2 regions of the Acidovorax sp. LjRoot66 genome follow, and region 2 is predicted to be linked to the other one. Evidence: riboswitches for the same ligand, from Rfam matches in the RefSeq annotation. Region 2 holds a riboswitch; the other holds the start of a gene.
What was found. A riboswitch is a leader RNA that binds a small molecule or an ion and turns the genes downstream of it on or off. The one in region 2 is predicted to bind thiamine pyrophosphate.
Positions count from the first base shown of each region.

Region 1 (7,598 bases), 3.2 Mb from region 2:
GCTGGTCCAGGGTGCTGCGGGTGCGCTCCAGCGCCAGATACCCCATGGCACCTATGACCACGAGCAGAACCAGGGAGAAAATCGTGCCGAAATAAAGACGTGCGCGGATGGAAAGACGGCTGAGCAGGTTCATCGCTCTTCCTTACATTTTTTGACAACTCAAGCATAGCAACTTTGGTGCCATAGGGTGACTTGTCCCTACGGAGCGTGTGTGGGCGCGACTGTATGCGCCCCGCACGCTCCACCCCAGAGGGTATGTACCGCCCCCCTGCCCCCAGCAGCCAAACTGCGGGGGCAGTAGCCACGCTTATTTCACCGGGTGGATGGGCACATACAACTCGCCACCGCCGCGCTGGAATTCCACGGCCTTGGCTTCCATGCCATTTGAGAGCGCTTCGCTCTCTGCCAGGCCCTTCTGCGCCGCGAATTCGCGCACTTCCTGCGTGATCTTCATCGAGCAGAACTTGGGCCCGCACATGGAGCAGAAGTGCGCCACCTTGGCACTGTCCTTGGGCAGGGTTTCGTCGTGGTATTCCTTGGCAGTCTCGGGATCCAGGCCCAGGTTGAACTGGTCCTGCCAGCGAAAATCGAAGCGCGCCTGGCTCAGGGCATCGTCGCGCGCGCGCGATCCCGGGTGCCCCTTGGCCACGTCGGCCGCATGCGCCGCGATCTTGTAGGCAATGATGCCCTGCTTGACGTCGTCGCGGTCAGGCAGGCCCAGGTGCTCCTTGGGTGTCACGTAGCACAGCATGGCCGTGCCCATCCAGCCGATCATGGCGGCGCCGATGGCCGAGGCGATGTGGTCATAGCCGGGGGCGATGTCGATGGTCAGCGGGCCCAGGGTGTAGAACGGTGCCTCATGGCAAGTCTTGAGCTGCTCGGTCATGTTGGCCTGGATCATGTGCATGGGCACGTGGCCCGGGCCTTCGATCATGGTCTGCACGTCGTGCTTCCAGGCCACCTGGGTCAACTCGCCCAGGGTGTGCAGCTCGGCAAACTGCGCCTCATCGTTGGCGTCCGATGCACAGCCGGGGCGCAGACCGTCGCCCAGGCTGAAGGACACGTCGTAGGCCTTCATGATGTCGCAGATGTCCTCGAAATGCTCGTACAGGAAGCTCTCGCGGTGGTGCGCCATGCACCACTTGGCCATGATGGAGCCGCCGCGCGAGACGATGCCCGTGCGCCGCGCCGCCGTGAGGTGGATGTAGGCCAGGCGCACGCCGGCATGGATGGTGAAGTAATCCACGCCCTGCTCGGCCTGTTCGATCAGCGTGTCGCGGAAGATCGCCCAGGTCAGGTCTTCGGCCACGCCGCCGACCTTCTCGAGTGCCTGGTAGATGGGTACGGTGCCGATGGGCACCGGGCTGTTGCGCACGATCCAGTCGCGCGTGGTGTGGATGTTCTTGCCGGTGGACAGGTCCATCACGTTGTCGGCCCCCCAGCGGATGGCCCAGACGAGCTTTTCGACCTCCTCCTCGATGCTGGAGGTGACGGCCGAGTTGCCGATGTTGGCGTTGATCTTGACCAGGAAATTGCGCCCGATGGCCATGGGCTCCACCTCGGGGTGGTTGACGTTGGCAGGGATGATGGCGCGCCCGCGCGCCACTTCGTCGCGCACGAACTCGGGCGTGATGGTGCGCGGGATGCTCGCGCCCATGGGGTTGCCCGCCAGGCGCTGCTCGCGCCCGGCATCGGCCAGGTACTGCGCCATCCACTCGCGCTTGCCGTTCTCGCGGATGGCCACGTACTCCATCTCGGGCGTGACGATGCCTTGGCGCGCGTAGTGCATCTGCGTCACGTTGGCACCGCTGCGCGCGCGCAGGGGCTTGCGCTGCAGCGCGGCCGCTTCGGCGCGCAGCTGGGCCAGGCGCACGGCGTCCTCGCTCTTCTGGCCGTCGTCCAGCGCCAGAGGCGCGCGGCCCTCGTAGTGCTCCACGTCGCCACGGCCGGTGATCCAGCCGCCGCGCACACTGGCCAGGCCGCGGCGCACGTCGATCACGGCGTCGGGATCGGTGTAGGGGCCCGAGGTGTCGTAGACGCTGACCTGCTCGCCGTTGGTCAGTGCGATGTCGCGCACGGGCACGCGCAGCTCGGTGTGCAGGTGGCCTGGCAGGTAGGCCTTGCGCGAGGCCGGGAACGGCTCGCGCGTGGCGGCCAGCAGCTCGGCGAATTTTTCACGGGCGAGGGGATCGGGTGCATTCATGGGGCGGGTCTCCAGTTCCGGTGGCAAAGGGAATTGCTCCGGAATGGACCTGCGCCCCGCACACGCGCCATGGCGCATGTACAGCCCACCCTGCGGGCCAGCAGGGGCGCGCACGGGCATAGAGGTCGGCTCTTCTTCCGCCGGTATGAACCGGATCAAGTTCGTCGGGTTCGCAGGCAGCCTGATTGTTGGTCAGGCCCCATGCATCTCAGCGCTTTCGCACACCCCGGAGCAGGTGCCAGTATATCGATACCGGCCTGCGTTGTTTCTACGGATTTGCATTCGATCGTATGACTAGGCGGGAGCCGCAGACAGTGCTGTAGCACGGCAAGGCGAACCAACGACGTTAGACGGTTGAAGGCAAATCCGTATCAGATGCGCCCGATGATCGCCACGGCGAAGAAGAACACAGCTGCGATGACGGTCCACTTGAGCACCACCAGGCCCCAGCGCTTGTAATGGGGCTGACCGGTGCCCGCGTAGAACGCGAACGATACGGCGGCTGCCAGCAGCAGCGCCATGACGGCCCAGCGAAAGAGCACCATGGCGGGTGCTTACCAGGCGCGCGCCGGCTGCGCAAAGCCGCGCGGTGCCTGGCGCTCATCCTCGAAGGTAACCTCTTCCCAGGCATCGGGCTGGGACAGCAGTTCGCGCAGCAGCAGGTTGTTCATCGCATGGCCCGAGCGGAAGGCGCTGTAGGCCGCCAGCAGAGGCTTGCCGATGATGTACAGGTCGCCCATGGCGTCGAGGATCTTGTGCTTGACGAACTCGTCGTCGTAGCGCAGCCCGTCGCTGTTGAGCACCTTGTAGTCGTCCATCACGATGGCGTTGTCCAGCCCGCCGCCCAGGGCCAGGCCGTTGGAGCGCATCATCTCCACGTCGCGCGTGAACCCGAAGGTGCGCGCCCGCGCGATGTCGCGGCTGTAGTTGCCCTCGCCCAGGTCGAACTCGACGCGCTGGCCGGTGGAGTCCACCGCAGGGTGGTCGAAATCGATCTCGAAGCTCAGCTTGTAGCCATGGTAGGGCACGAGGCGCGCCCACTTGGCCTGGGCACCAGTGCCCTCGCGCACCTCCACCGGGCGCTTGACGCGGATGAAGCGCTTGGGGGCTTTCTGTAGCTCGATCCCCGCGCTTTGCAGCAGGAACACGAAGGAGGACGACGACCCGTCGAGGATGGGCACCTCTTCAGCCGTGATGTCCACGTACAGGTTATCGAGCCCCAGGCCGGCGCACGCCGACATGAGATGCTCCACGGTATGCACCTTGGCACTGCCGACCCCGATGGTGGAGGCCAAGCGCGTGTCCGTCACCGCGTCGGCCCGGATCGGGATGTCCACGGGCTGGGGCAGATCGACCCGGCGGAACACGATGCCGGTGTCGGGCTGCGCAGGCCGCAGGGTCAGCTCGACCCTCTGGCCACTGTGCAGCCCCACGCCGACGGCGCGGGTCAAGGTCTTGAGGGTGCGTTGCTGGAGCATTCTCGCATTGTAAAAGGGCGGGCCCGTCCCTGCTCGCCGCAAGACCATGGCAAGGCCTTACGGCACCCGCCACAGTTTCCCGCAAAGGCCCCGATACACATAGGCACTGGAGGGTATTGCGGGGCTGCTGCCCTCTGGCTCCACGCTCACCGCCAGCTCCACCGCCTTGGCAAACACGGTTTCAGACGAGGCGCCCAGTTGCAGGTGCACGAAGGCCCCTTGCGGCAGCGGCGCCACGGGGCTGGCCTTGCCCGCCGCATCCAGCGACCACAGGTACAGCACCTGGCCGGCAGGCACCGGCACTGCGGCCACGCGCTTGATGTCCACCGTGCGGCCCTGCCGCAGGCTGGAGACGATGAGCCCTGGGCGCCCGTCGGTCAGGCCCAGCACCCCCACATAGCTTTCGGGCAATTGGGTGGAGGCCGGTGCATCCGGCCCACCATACTGGGCCTGCCAGAACGACGGCAGCAACACCCCCACCATCAGACCCAGTGCCAACGCGCCCGCAGGGGCTGGTTGCAGCAACCGCCTCCACCACGGTACCGGCACCGCAGGGCCCCGGAACCCCAGGCGCTGCTCGATGGCACGCCAGGTAGCGGGTGCCGGCGCCTGGGGTGGCAGGGCCAGCAGCGCGGGCGCCATGCACTCGTTCCAGCGCGCCACGGCTTCGGCCAGATCGGGCCGCCGCGCGAGCAGCTTCTTGAAGCGGCGGCGGGCGCCCCCCTGCAGCGTGCCCAGGGCGTACTCGCCTGCCAGCAGGTCCACGAGCCGGGGGTTCTGGTGCCATGTCATGCGCAGGACTCCATGCAGTCGCGCAGGCGCGCCAGGCTGCGGCGCATCCAGGCCTTGACCGTGCCCAGGGGGCGGGCCAGGCGCTGGGCCAGCTCGGCATGGGTGAGCCCTTCGTAGTAGACCAGCAGCAGCGCGCTGCGCGGTTCGCTGTCGATCTGGCCCATGCAGCGCCCCAGGCGCGAGCCGTCTTCCTCGGCCAGCAGCAGCTCCAGCGGCGAGCCGCCTTCGGCTGCGGCATCGTGCACCTGTTCCTCGCCATCGGCATCGCGCCAGTGCAGCGGCGTTTCGGGGCGGCGCTTGCGCAGTGCGTCGATGGCGCGGTTGCGTGTGACCACGCACAGCCACGACAGGCTCAGCGCCTGCCCCGGCGCACCGGTCTGCGGCCGGTTCCACAGGTGCACGAAGACCTCCTGCAGCACGTCTTCGGCCAGGGCGCGGTCCTGCACCACACGCACGGCCACCGCCAGCAGCCGGCTGGCCACCAACTGGTACAGGCGCTGGAAGGCCGATGTGTCGCGCAGCACCACGCGCGACAGCAGCTGCGCCACGGCCTCGGGCAGCCCATCGGCGGGCAATGTAGCGGCAGTCATCGTGGCACCGCGAAGAGCTGCACAGGCATACCCGAAGCCTGTGCAAAGCCGGCACGGATCTCGTCGAAGGTCCCCACGCGGATGTCTTCGAAGTCACCCCAGCGCAGCGGCGGCGGCAGGTCGCCATAGACCTCGCTGGGCGCATGCAGGCAGGCGTATTCGGCCGCGGGGTTGAGCACGAAGCGCTCGTTGCCCGGCAGGCGCTGCGGCTTGCCCGGCACCATGCGCGGGTCGCGCGTGAAGCGGTTGGGAAAGATGCGCTGGATGCGCCGCGTCACCGGGTCCTGCGAGTAGCAGTACACATAGCCGGGGCGCAGCACCGCAATGTCCAGGCTGGCGCTGCCGCGCTGCGGTACCCCCAGCGCCACGGCAAGGGCCGCAACCTCGGGCGCAGCAGCGGGTGCAGGCGGTGGCGTGGCTGCGCTGGCGTCGCCGGGCGCTGGTGCTGCGCCGGGCACGGCGGCCAATGCGGCGCCCGATGCGCGCGTGGAGGCATTGCGCGGCAGCGCCTTCAGCGGGCCGCGTGGCACCTTGGCGAGCACGAAGGAGCGAAAAAAACCCTCGTCCAACGCGCCTTGGGCAGGCAGGCCGAGCGCCTGGCGGTAGCTGCGCAGCGCCGTGGCAAAGGCGGCGTCGGCCTGGTCGTCGATGGCGCCGTCGTAGTAGCGCCGCTCGCGCATGCGCTCCTTGTAGAAGGCGATGCGTTCGGCCTCGTCCATGGACAGGAACCAGTCGGCCAGTTCGCGCTGCACCTCGGCATCGCTGTCCGTGGTGCCCAGGCACTGCCAGTAGGGCGCGCGCAGCAGCTTGCCCACCAGCTCCACGGCGGCCAGCTCGACCATGTTGCGCGCCGCCTGCGAGGGGCCGTCGGCGCGCGAGGTCGAGAACGAGAACACCACGCCGATGCCGGGGTTGACCAGTTGCGCCTGGCCATCCGCCGCGCTGGCGTCACGGCTGGCCAGCACGGTGGTGTTCTTGGACGACACGCCGGGCAGCAGCGTCATGCTTGCAGTCTCCACCACGGCGGCGTCCAGGCCCAGCACCGAAAATTTGGTCTCGCTGCCGAAGCGCACGCCGAACACCGATTGCGCCAGCGTGGCGCCAAAGGAGCTGCCGTTCTTGAGCACCGACTCGTCGAGCTGGCTCACCGTGCCCCGGATGTTGTAGGCCGGCACCACACCGAAGGCGCTGGTGCGCTGCGCCTGCGCCAGCACCTGGGCCAGGTTCTGCTGGTCACTGCCGAAGACCGACAGGCGCACCCCGCGCGAGCGCCGCGTCATGTCCGACACGGCCGAGGTCAGCATGTCGCGCGCCGAGATGGGCACCATCTGCGTGGCGTCGCGAAACTCTTCCATCATCATGGTCACGTCGCGCGTGCCCATGTCGAACATCATCTCGTCCATGCAGCGCAGCGCGGGCGTGAAGTTGGTGATGGTGCGCTGCGCCTTGTCCGTCGGGTTGGCCTGGGCGCGCACCTCATTGAGGGCGGCGCGGTCGGGTGCGCCGGCACAGCCGGCCAGAGCCGCCGCCAGGGCCAGTACGGCGGCCGCAGCGGCCGCGCGGCGTGCACGGCTGTGCACGGGGGAGTGGTTGAAGGTCATGGCAATCTCGGCAAAGGGGATGGGCGTGCACAGGCCAGCCCGCGGTGCGCACCCAAGCCGGTGCACGCACAGCGCGGGCTGGTGCGGGATGTCAGCGGCCTACGGGGCGGGTGTAGGAAACGCGCACCCAGCGGTCCTCGTTGCCGACGGCGTCGGTGTCCAGGTCCCAGTCATTGCCGGGGCCGGCATGCTCGCCCTCGGGCTTGGTCGGGCCTTCGGTGGGGCCCTGGCAGCGGTCTTCACCGCGCTTGACCTCCAGGCGCCAGCCAATGCCGTTGACGTTCTGGCACATGGGCCTTTTCTTCTCGATCCTTTCGCAGCCCAGGCTGTCCTGGCTGCGGCCGGTGACGTCGTTGTAGCCATTGGGACAGCTCACGCCGTTGGCCGGGTTCTTGCCCAGGGTGTAGTGCACTGGGTAGCTGGCGGGCCACAGGTGAACGATCTTCTCGGCCACGAACTTGTCGGCACCGCCGGGGTTGACGACGCGCTGGTAGCGCCCTTCGTCAGGCCCGAGCAGCGCGGCCGGACCGACGGCCGTGAGGTAGCCCATGATGTCGCCCGGCAGACCCGACTGGCCCTTGAGCTTGGGGGGCCCGGCCACCGGGTTCATGGCCGACGGCACGCTGACCACGTCACCCGTCACGGCGGGCAGGCATTTGTCGGCGCCCGCCATCTGGATGGTCACGTAGTTGGGTTTGTTGGCAGGCGGGCAGATCGAGCCGCGCTCGAACACCAGGGTCACGCTGCACTTGAGCACGCCGCCGCTGCGGTTGACCTCGGTGTTGGCCGGGCATTCAGCGCGCTCTGGCACGTTTCCGGTGGCGCGCAGCAGGGAGGCCTTGTCGGCCCAGGCGGAGGTGGAAACGGCGGCACCGGCCAGGGTGAGGCAGGCGATGGCGATGGAAGAGAACTTCATGGGGGTGTCCTTCGGGAA
Region 1 is NZ_CAXUQU020000001.1:1,388,930-1,396,527, reverse strand. It holds gene ACSQ3Y_RS06470 (methyl-accepting chemotaxis protein) at 1-133, opposite strand, end outside; gene thiC (phosphomethylpyrimidine synthase ThiC) at 308-2,203, opposite strand; TPP riboswitch at 2,319-2,442, opposite strand; gene ACSQ3Y_RS06460 (hypothetical protein) at 2,575-2,748, opposite strand; gene lpxC (UDP-3-O-acyl-N-acetylglucosamine deacetylase) at 2,758-3,681, opposite strand; gene ACSQ3Y_RS06450 (anti-sigma factor) at 3,739-4,473, opposite strand; gene ACSQ3Y_RS06445 (sigma-70 family RNA polymerase sigma factor) at 4,470-5,063, opposite strand; gene ACSQ3Y_RS06440 (DUF4384 domain-containing protein) at 5,060-6,664, opposite strand; gene ACSQ3Y_RS06435 (hypothetical protein) at 6,756-7,580, opposite strand.
Region 1: linked by a shared signal. The riboswitch ahead of thiC (phosphomethylpyrimidine synthase ThiC) and the one ahead of ACSQ3Y_RS21360 (purine-cytosine permease family protein) in region 2 are both predicted to bind thiamine pyrophosphate.

Region 2 (7,598 bases):
CGCCCTCGGGCAGCTCGTGCGGGGTCTGGTTGATGGAAACGTTCATGGCAAAAGGGCAGCGACAGCAGCCTCCTGGGGCTGCTGCAGCAATTGCAGGTTCAGATCGAATCGGGGGGCGAGCCGGGACTGGCCCGCAGCGAGCAACTCCATCACCACGTCGAGCATGGCCGGTGCGATCATGAAGCCGTGGCGGTACAGGCCGTTGACCTCCAGCACGCGCGGGCGCTGCTGGCGGATGGCGGGCAGGTTGTCGGGCAGGGTGGGGCGGCACTGCGTGGCCACCTCGACGATGCGCGCCTCGGCAAAGCCGCTGTGCACGGCATAGGCGGCGCTCAGCAACTCCAGCGTGGAGCGCACGCTGGCGGGCGAGAGGTCGTCGGACTCGATCTCGGTCGCGCCGATCACGAACAGGTGGTCCTCTTTGGGGGCGATGTAGATCGGGTAGCGCGGGTGCACCAGGCGCGTGGGGCGCTGCAGCGTGACCTCGGGCGCGTGCACGCGCACCACCTCGCCGCGCACGCCGCGCAGGGCGCGCCACGGGTCGCGTGCACCCAGGCCGCGGCAGTCCAGCACCCAGTCGGGCTGGCCCGGCTCGCCGGGGGCGAAGTCATCCGGGTGGCGCGGCGCATGCCAGTGCGTGTGCACGCCCAGGCGCTGCATCTCGTGCAGCAGGGCGGCCAGCAACTGGCGGTTGTCGAGCTGCCCTTCGCCGGGCAGGTACAGGCCTTTGGTGAAGCGGTGAGCCAGGGCCGGCTCCACGGTGGCCAGGCCCGTGCCATCAAGCACCTGCAGTGCGGGGAGTTCGGGAACGGCCCGGTGGTTGGCCTGCAACTGAAGCGTAAGCCGCTGGGCCTCGCCCGCGTCCTGGCGGTGCCAGACGATCAGCGTGCCCTGCTGCTGAAAGAAGACGGGTTTCTCCAGCCCTGCCAGCAACTGCGGCCAGCGCACCAGCCCGTGCTGGCCCATGCGCACCACGCCGGGCTCGGTCACCGCCGACTCGGCCAGCGGCGCCAGCATGGCTGCGGCCACCGTGGCGGCCGACTGCTCGGCTGCCGGGCCTGCGGCGTCGTAGATGTCCACGGCGTGGCCCTGGCGGGCCAGTTCGACGGCCAGCAGCCGGCCCATGAGGCCTGCGCCCAGAATGGCAAACGACGAGGAGGAAGGGAGGTTCATGCGTCCAGCTGTGCAACAGGTGGACAAAACGGGATGGCTTTCCGTCACTGTGGAAACTCCCCACGCCAGCATGACCTGGATCGGGTAGCGGGGCCGCGTGTACGCGGGCCCCAGGGTATTTCTCAGTCGCGCGCCGCATGGGCGGGACACCCCTGTTTCGTCCGTAAGCCGCAATTACAGCACAACCCTCCGGGCCGGTGCTGACCCAGGTCATGCGCGATAATTTTCCCCCTATGACTTCTGCCCCACTCAACGCGCCCGCTGGGCCCTCCACGGCCCCGCGCTATGCACGCGTGCTCTCGATTGCCGGCTCCGACAGCGGGGGCGGCGCAGGCATCCAGGCCGACCTCAAGACCTTTGCCGCGCTGGGCTGCTACGGCATGACCGCCATCACTGCCATCACCGCGCAGAACACCCGGGGCGTGACCGGCATCCACGGCATTCCGCCCGAGATGCTCAAGGCCCAGATCGACGCGGTGGTGCAGGACATCGGTGTGGACGCCGTGAAGATCGGCATGCTGCACTCGCCCGAGGTGGTGCGTGTGGTGGCCAACGCCATCCGTGAATACCAACTGCCCCATGTGGTGCTGGACCCGGTGATGGTCGCCACCAGCGGCGACCGCCTGATCGCGCAGGAGACCGTGGGCGTTCTGGTGCGCGAGCTGTTCCCGCTGGCCGAGGTGATCACCCCCAACCTCGACGAGGCCGGTTGGCTGCTGGGCCGCACCCTGGCGGGCCTGGATGACCTGGAACAGGCTGCGCAGGATCTGCTGGGCCTGGGCGCGCGCGCTGCACTGCTCAAGGGTGGGCACCTGCCCGGCGACTGGGTGGTGGACATGCTGGCAACCGCCCCGGGCCAGCCCGGCCACCGCCTGCAGTCGGCGCGCATCGCCACGCACAACGGCCATGGCACGGGCTGTACGCTGTCGTCCGCCATCGCCGCGCACTTGGCCCTGGGCCTTCCGCTGCAGCAGGCGGTGGAAGGCGCCCGCGCCTACATCCTGGGTGCGATTGCCGCCGGTGCGAATGTGGTCACCGGTGGCGGCCATGGTCCGCTGAACCATGGCTATGCGCCCGTGGCGCAGCGGGTGTTCTGATCAGGCTTTGGGCCGTGTTGCCCAGGCCAGGCCGAAGCTGAACACCAGCGCGGGCAGGGCAGAGCCCGCGCCCGGCAGCACCAGTGGCGCCAGGTGGTATACCGCGATGCCCACGAGCCAGATGGCCACGGGCAGCCAGTTGATCCGGGGTGCGTGCTGCAGCAGCGCCGAGGCGTTGGTGCCAAAGGCCAGGCGGCCGAGGATCACGCCGAACAGCGGCACGAACACCGAGCTGAGCAGCAGCAAGAAGGGCTCCAGGCTGTGCATGGGCAGCACCAGGGCCAATGCAGTGCAGCCGGCCGCCATGGCCATGCCCCAGCGGCGCACGCCCCAGCGCGGCAGCAGGCTGTGGGCCGACACGGCACCCGAGTAGGCATCGCCATAAGCGTTGTCCACCTCGTCGATCAGGATCAGCGACAGCGCGATCAGCCCGCCCTGGGCCAGAAGCAGGGCCTGCACCAGGTCCTTGCTCGGCAGGGTCAGCGCCACCAGCACACCCAGCGTGTAGCACCACATATTGGCCAGCGCGTACCCCAGCCAGGTGCCGCGCAGCGCCGATCCACCGTTTTTGCCATGGCGCGCATAGTCGGCCACCAGCGGCAGCCAAGAGATGGGCATGGCGATCACCAGGTCCAGCGCGGGCAGCACGCCCATGCCACCGGCGCCAGGCCGGTTCCACAGTTGATCGAAGTCCTGGGCGTTGGCCAGGGACAGAAACTGCCAGCTCAGCCACAGCAGCGACAGCACCACCAGCGGCAGCGCCACGCGCGCAATCACCTTGCGCACCAACTGCACCATCGACGCGCTGATCAGCAGCATCACCACGCCGCCCCACAGCAGCGTGGCCAGCACCGGCCACTGTGTGCCCGCCATGCTGCCCGACTGCCTACCGATGGCCACTGTGGCTTCACTCATCACCACCAGCTCGAACGTGCCCCAGCCCACCAGCTGCACGATGTTCAGGATGATGGGCAGGCTGGCAAAGGTGCGGCCATACACCGCATGCATCAACCCCGCGCTCGCCAGCCCGCTGTCGCAGCCCAGCTTGGCCACCCAGCCCAGCAGGCCCGCTCCCAAGATGGAGCCGGCCACGATGGCGATCAGCGCCTCCTTGGTGCCCAGCGCGGGCATGAGGTAGGCACCGACCTGCATGACCAACAGGCCCACGCCCAGGCTGAACCAGAGCGAGGCATGGTCATGCCACTGGAAGACGCGGCGCTCGGGTGAAACCGGCGCCAGAGCCTCGTTGGCGGGTGCGGCGGATGTGGAAACGTGGGCTGACATGGCGGTTGGGCTCTCCGTTCAAAAAACGACAGAGCAGGGTCAGCAGCGTATCGGCTGGCCCCCAACGCGCAGGCCTCTCACATGGGCATGAGGGCAGGGCGCCAGGTGTGGCGTATGCAAACTGCTTCCCTGCGCGAGGATGATCTCAATCAGGTTCAAAGGGACTCTCTCAGTCGGAGCTGCTTGCGCAGGCCGACACCCCTAGCGAATATCGATTCTATCGCCGGACTCCACCCGGAAGTAAAACGGCCCGCACGATGCGGGCCGCGAGGGGTAAGCAGTCCAACAAGGACGGCGGAATGCATCCGGGACGCTGTTATGTGGGCGGGGCATTCAGAATGATGCGATTCTGGGCAATGTCTTTTTCAATCTGATCGATGCGGGCATTGATGTCTATTAAATCCCGTTCGATATCGTCTGGCGGAGGGATCTTGATCGACTGATAGACCGCTATAGGACCGGCTATGGCTGCAAGCGCCCAGAAGAAATAATGGCCACCGTGGAGCTTTTCGCCGAACGCGATGACAAGGAAGATGGGAAACAGGAAGATGCCAGCCACAAGGGAGAGCAAAAAAACCACGGCGCGATAGGCGCGGGCTTTCCCCGGCTTCTCGTCCGCTGAGTGGATCAACGCTGCCTTGCTCTCTTGGGCATCGGCAAGTTCCCGGTCCAGGCGCACCAGTGCCAGTTCTGCCGCTGTGCGGTCCGTGCCCTTCTGCACCGCCCGGATGGCTGTCTCCACCTTCCTCAGCCAGACGATGCCGCCAGAACGCTCCACGATCTGCTCGGTACCGCAGTAGCTGCATGCAAAGCGCTTCAGATTCTCTCCAATCTCAAGTGGTGCCGAGCAATTGGCGCAAGAAAGTTTCAGTAACGGCACTGGGGTCCTCGGGTTGATGAAGCAAATTTACCATTGGTGACCCCTTGCAAACGGCGAGGGTGGGCCAGTTGCATGACATTGGAAGGTCTCCGTTCTGTCACATCCCCTCCCTAGACTCGCCCGCTTCACTCACGGGGAGAAAACCACAATGACAGTTCTTCGCAGCATCAGGACCATGGGCGCCGTGTGCGCCGCCACCGCACTGCTCGCCGCCTGTGGCGGCAGCGATGACAACAACGGCGAGCGCAGCGTCGGCTCCCTGCGCCTCATCGGCCAGCAGATCCTGCCGCGCCGCATGGAGTACCAGGGCACCGTCGTCGGCGGCATCTCGGGCATCGACTATGACGAGAAGAGCAACCAGTTCGTGCTGCTGTCGGACGACCGCACGACGACCGATTCGGCGAATGCGCCGCGCATGTACACCGTGCGCCTGAACTACGACGCCAGCAGCTTCAGCGGCGTGCAGTTCCTCTCGACCTTCAGCATGAAGCAGCCCAATGGCGCGGTGTACCCCAAGGTGCCCGATCCGCTCGTGGCCGACCCTGAATCGGTGCGCGTCGATCGCGCCACGGGCAACCATGTCTGGGTCAGCGAGGGCGACCGCACGCTGGCCTCGGGCACGAGCGCCGCGCGCATCATCGACCCGTTCATCCGCGAGGTGCGCCCCGACGGCACGCATGTGCGCGAGTACCAGATCCCTGCGATGTTCCGTATGTCGGCCGACAACACCGGTCCGCGTGGCAACCTCGCTTTTGAAGGCATTGCGTTCACGCCCGACAACAGCCGGGCTGCCGTGCTGATGGAAGGTGCGCTGCTGCAGGATGGCCCGGCATCGACCACCACGGCCGGCAGCGTGTCGCGCATCACGATGTTCGACCGTGCCACCGGTGCGGCCGTGGCGCAGTACGCCTATCCCGTCGACAAGGTGCAGGCCGTGCCGGTGCCAGCGGACCAGTTCACGGTCAGCGGTGCCACGGAAATCCTGGCTCTGAGCGGCACGCGCTTCCTGGTGCTGGAGCGCAGCTTCTCCGTGGGCGTGGTGGGCAACCAGATCCGCCTGTATGAAATCAACACCGCCAACGCCTCGAACGTGCTGACCACGCCCGCACTGGCCGGTGCCGCCTACACTCCCGTTACCAAGCGCCTGGTGCTCGACTTCGAAACGCTCAAGGGCCCGCTGGGCGGCATCGCCAATCTGGAAGGCATCACCTTCGGCCCCAAGCTGGCCAACGGGCGCGATTCGCTGGTGGTGGTGGCGGACGACAACTTTCCCACGGCAGACTCACAGACCGACCGCAACCAATACCTGGTGTTTGAAGTCCTTCCTTGATCGAGGTCATTCCCTAGGTCAGTGGCGGGCCCGGGAGGCCCGCCATGCTGCCTATAATTGGCCACCATGTTCCGGAGCCTTGTCGCCGTCTTTCTCCTGCACTTTTTGCTGTGCGTGGGGATTTCCGTCGTCGGTTCCAGCAAGCCCTATACGTCGTTCGATCCGCAGGACGTGGCGGCGCTGAGCCAGTCTGCACCAGGGCAGGAGGCGCCCGGTGCCAATTCCGATGCGGACGACCATGCCCTGCTCGATGACCGGCAGGACTTTCCTGATCTGCTGCAGCCCCAGCCCCTGCCCGATACCGGCACGGTTGCTGACAGGGGCCTGATTGCGCTGACCCCGGTGCGAACGCCTTCTGCGGCCATTGCGCCACCGCACAAACCGCCAAAAGCTCTGGGCATCCTCGCCTGAGCGTCCGGCCCACGGCCGGCTCCCCCTTCGCTGCTGAAGCGGTGTTTCTCCTGGGAGGCTGCCTCCCGGCAGCCTTGCGCCACGCGCACCTGGCTGTTGCCGCATCCCCCTCTGCACCGAAGCGCCCACCGGTATTCCCTGCGCCGCCGCCCCGTGGCGCCAGCGACCGGCCCCCGACATTCACCATGGAAATCGCCACCGTGCCTGCTTTTCTTCTGCCCAAGCGGCTGTCCGACCCTTGCGGGTTTGCGGGCCCTGGTGCCATTGCCCACCTGACCCCCATGAACAAGAACACCGGGGTGCATGCCCACCACAGCGCCCCCCATTTCCGGAGCAAGCCATGCGCCTGACCACCCGTAGCAAGTTTGCCGTTGTCGCCATCGTGGACCTGGCGTCCCGCTCCGTGGGCAGCCCGGTGGCACTGTCTGCCCTGAGCGAGCGGTACGAGATTTCCGTGTCCTACCTGGAGGTCCTGTTCAGCGGCCTGCGCCAGGCGGGGCTGGTGATCAGCACCCGGGGCCCGGGCGGCGGCTACACGCTGGCCCGCGGGGCGCGCGACATTTCGGTGGCCGACATCGTGCTGGCTTCAGAGGTCGGCAAACCGGGTGGTTCCAACCGACCGGTCGATGCGATGAGTTCTTCGCAAGGCGCCATGACGGCGGAGCTCTGGGCGGCTTTCAACCATTCGGTGATGGAGTACCTCGCATCGGTGTCCGTGGCCGAACTGGTGAGCCAGCAGGCACCCATCGAGCGCATGCCGGTGGCCGCAGAAAAGAGCAGCCCTGCCAAGCGCATGAAGCCCCGGCCACAGCTGCCCCGGGAAGGGGTTCCCAATTCCGTCTTTGCGCTGGGCGCCCTGAGGGCGCTGGAGTAGCGCTGCTTGCTGTTACTTGGCGGCCGTGCGAGCCGCCTCGGCCTTGGCCTTGGCTTCATCGGCCTTGCGCTGCAGTTCCTTGGCTTCCTTTTCGGCGGCTTCGGCTTCTTTCACCTTGGCTTCCTTGGCCTTGGCATCCTTGTCTGCGCTGGGGCTGGCCATGGCATTGCCGATCATGGCGCCGGCCACGCCGCCTACGGCGGCAGCGCCCAGGGTGGATCCGATGCCGGGGCGCGCTGCGGGTGCCGCTGCCGCAGCAGGGGCTGCAGCCGCCGGAGCTGCTGCAGCCGGTGCCGCAGCTGCTGGAGTGGCGGGAGTCGCCGGCGCCTTGGGCGCGGCGGTGGCGGCCGGGGCCGCCGTGGCAGGTGCTGGACGGGCCGCAGCGGGCTTGCTGCCGCCACCCATGCGCTTGGCCTGCGCGAGCGTGGGAACGGTCAGAGCGGCGATGGCCAGGGCGATGACGGCCGAGGTGGTGCGAAGCGAAGCATTCATGGGTAGATCCAGGTCCTTGTACAGGTGAGCGGACATGCTACTGAACCGGTCTTTGGC
Region 2 is NZ_CAXUQU020000001.1:4,539,754-4,547,351, reverse strand. It holds gene thiS (sulfur carrier protein ThiS) at 1-46, opposite strand, end outside; gene ACSQ3Y_RS21370 (FAD-dependent oxidoreductase) at 43-1,173, opposite strand; gene thiD (bifunctional hydroxymethylpyrimidine kinase/phosphomethylpyrimidine kinase) at 1,407-2,270, shown strand; gene ACSQ3Y_RS21360 (purine-cytosine permease family protein) at 2,271-3,554, opposite strand; TPP riboswitch at 3,664-3,767, opposite strand; gene ACSQ3Y_RS21355 (hypothetical protein) at 3,871-4,434, opposite strand; gene ACSQ3Y_RS21350 (esterase-like activity of phytase family protein) at 4,583-5,764, shown strand; gene ACSQ3Y_RS21345 (hypothetical protein) at 5,831-6,175, shown strand; gene ACSQ3Y_RS21340 (hypothetical protein) at 6,376-6,525, shown strand; gene ACSQ3Y_RS21335 (Rrf2 family transcriptional regulator) at 6,516-7,049, shown strand; gene ACSQ3Y_RS21330 (ABC transporter substrate-binding protein) at 7,062-7,541, opposite strand.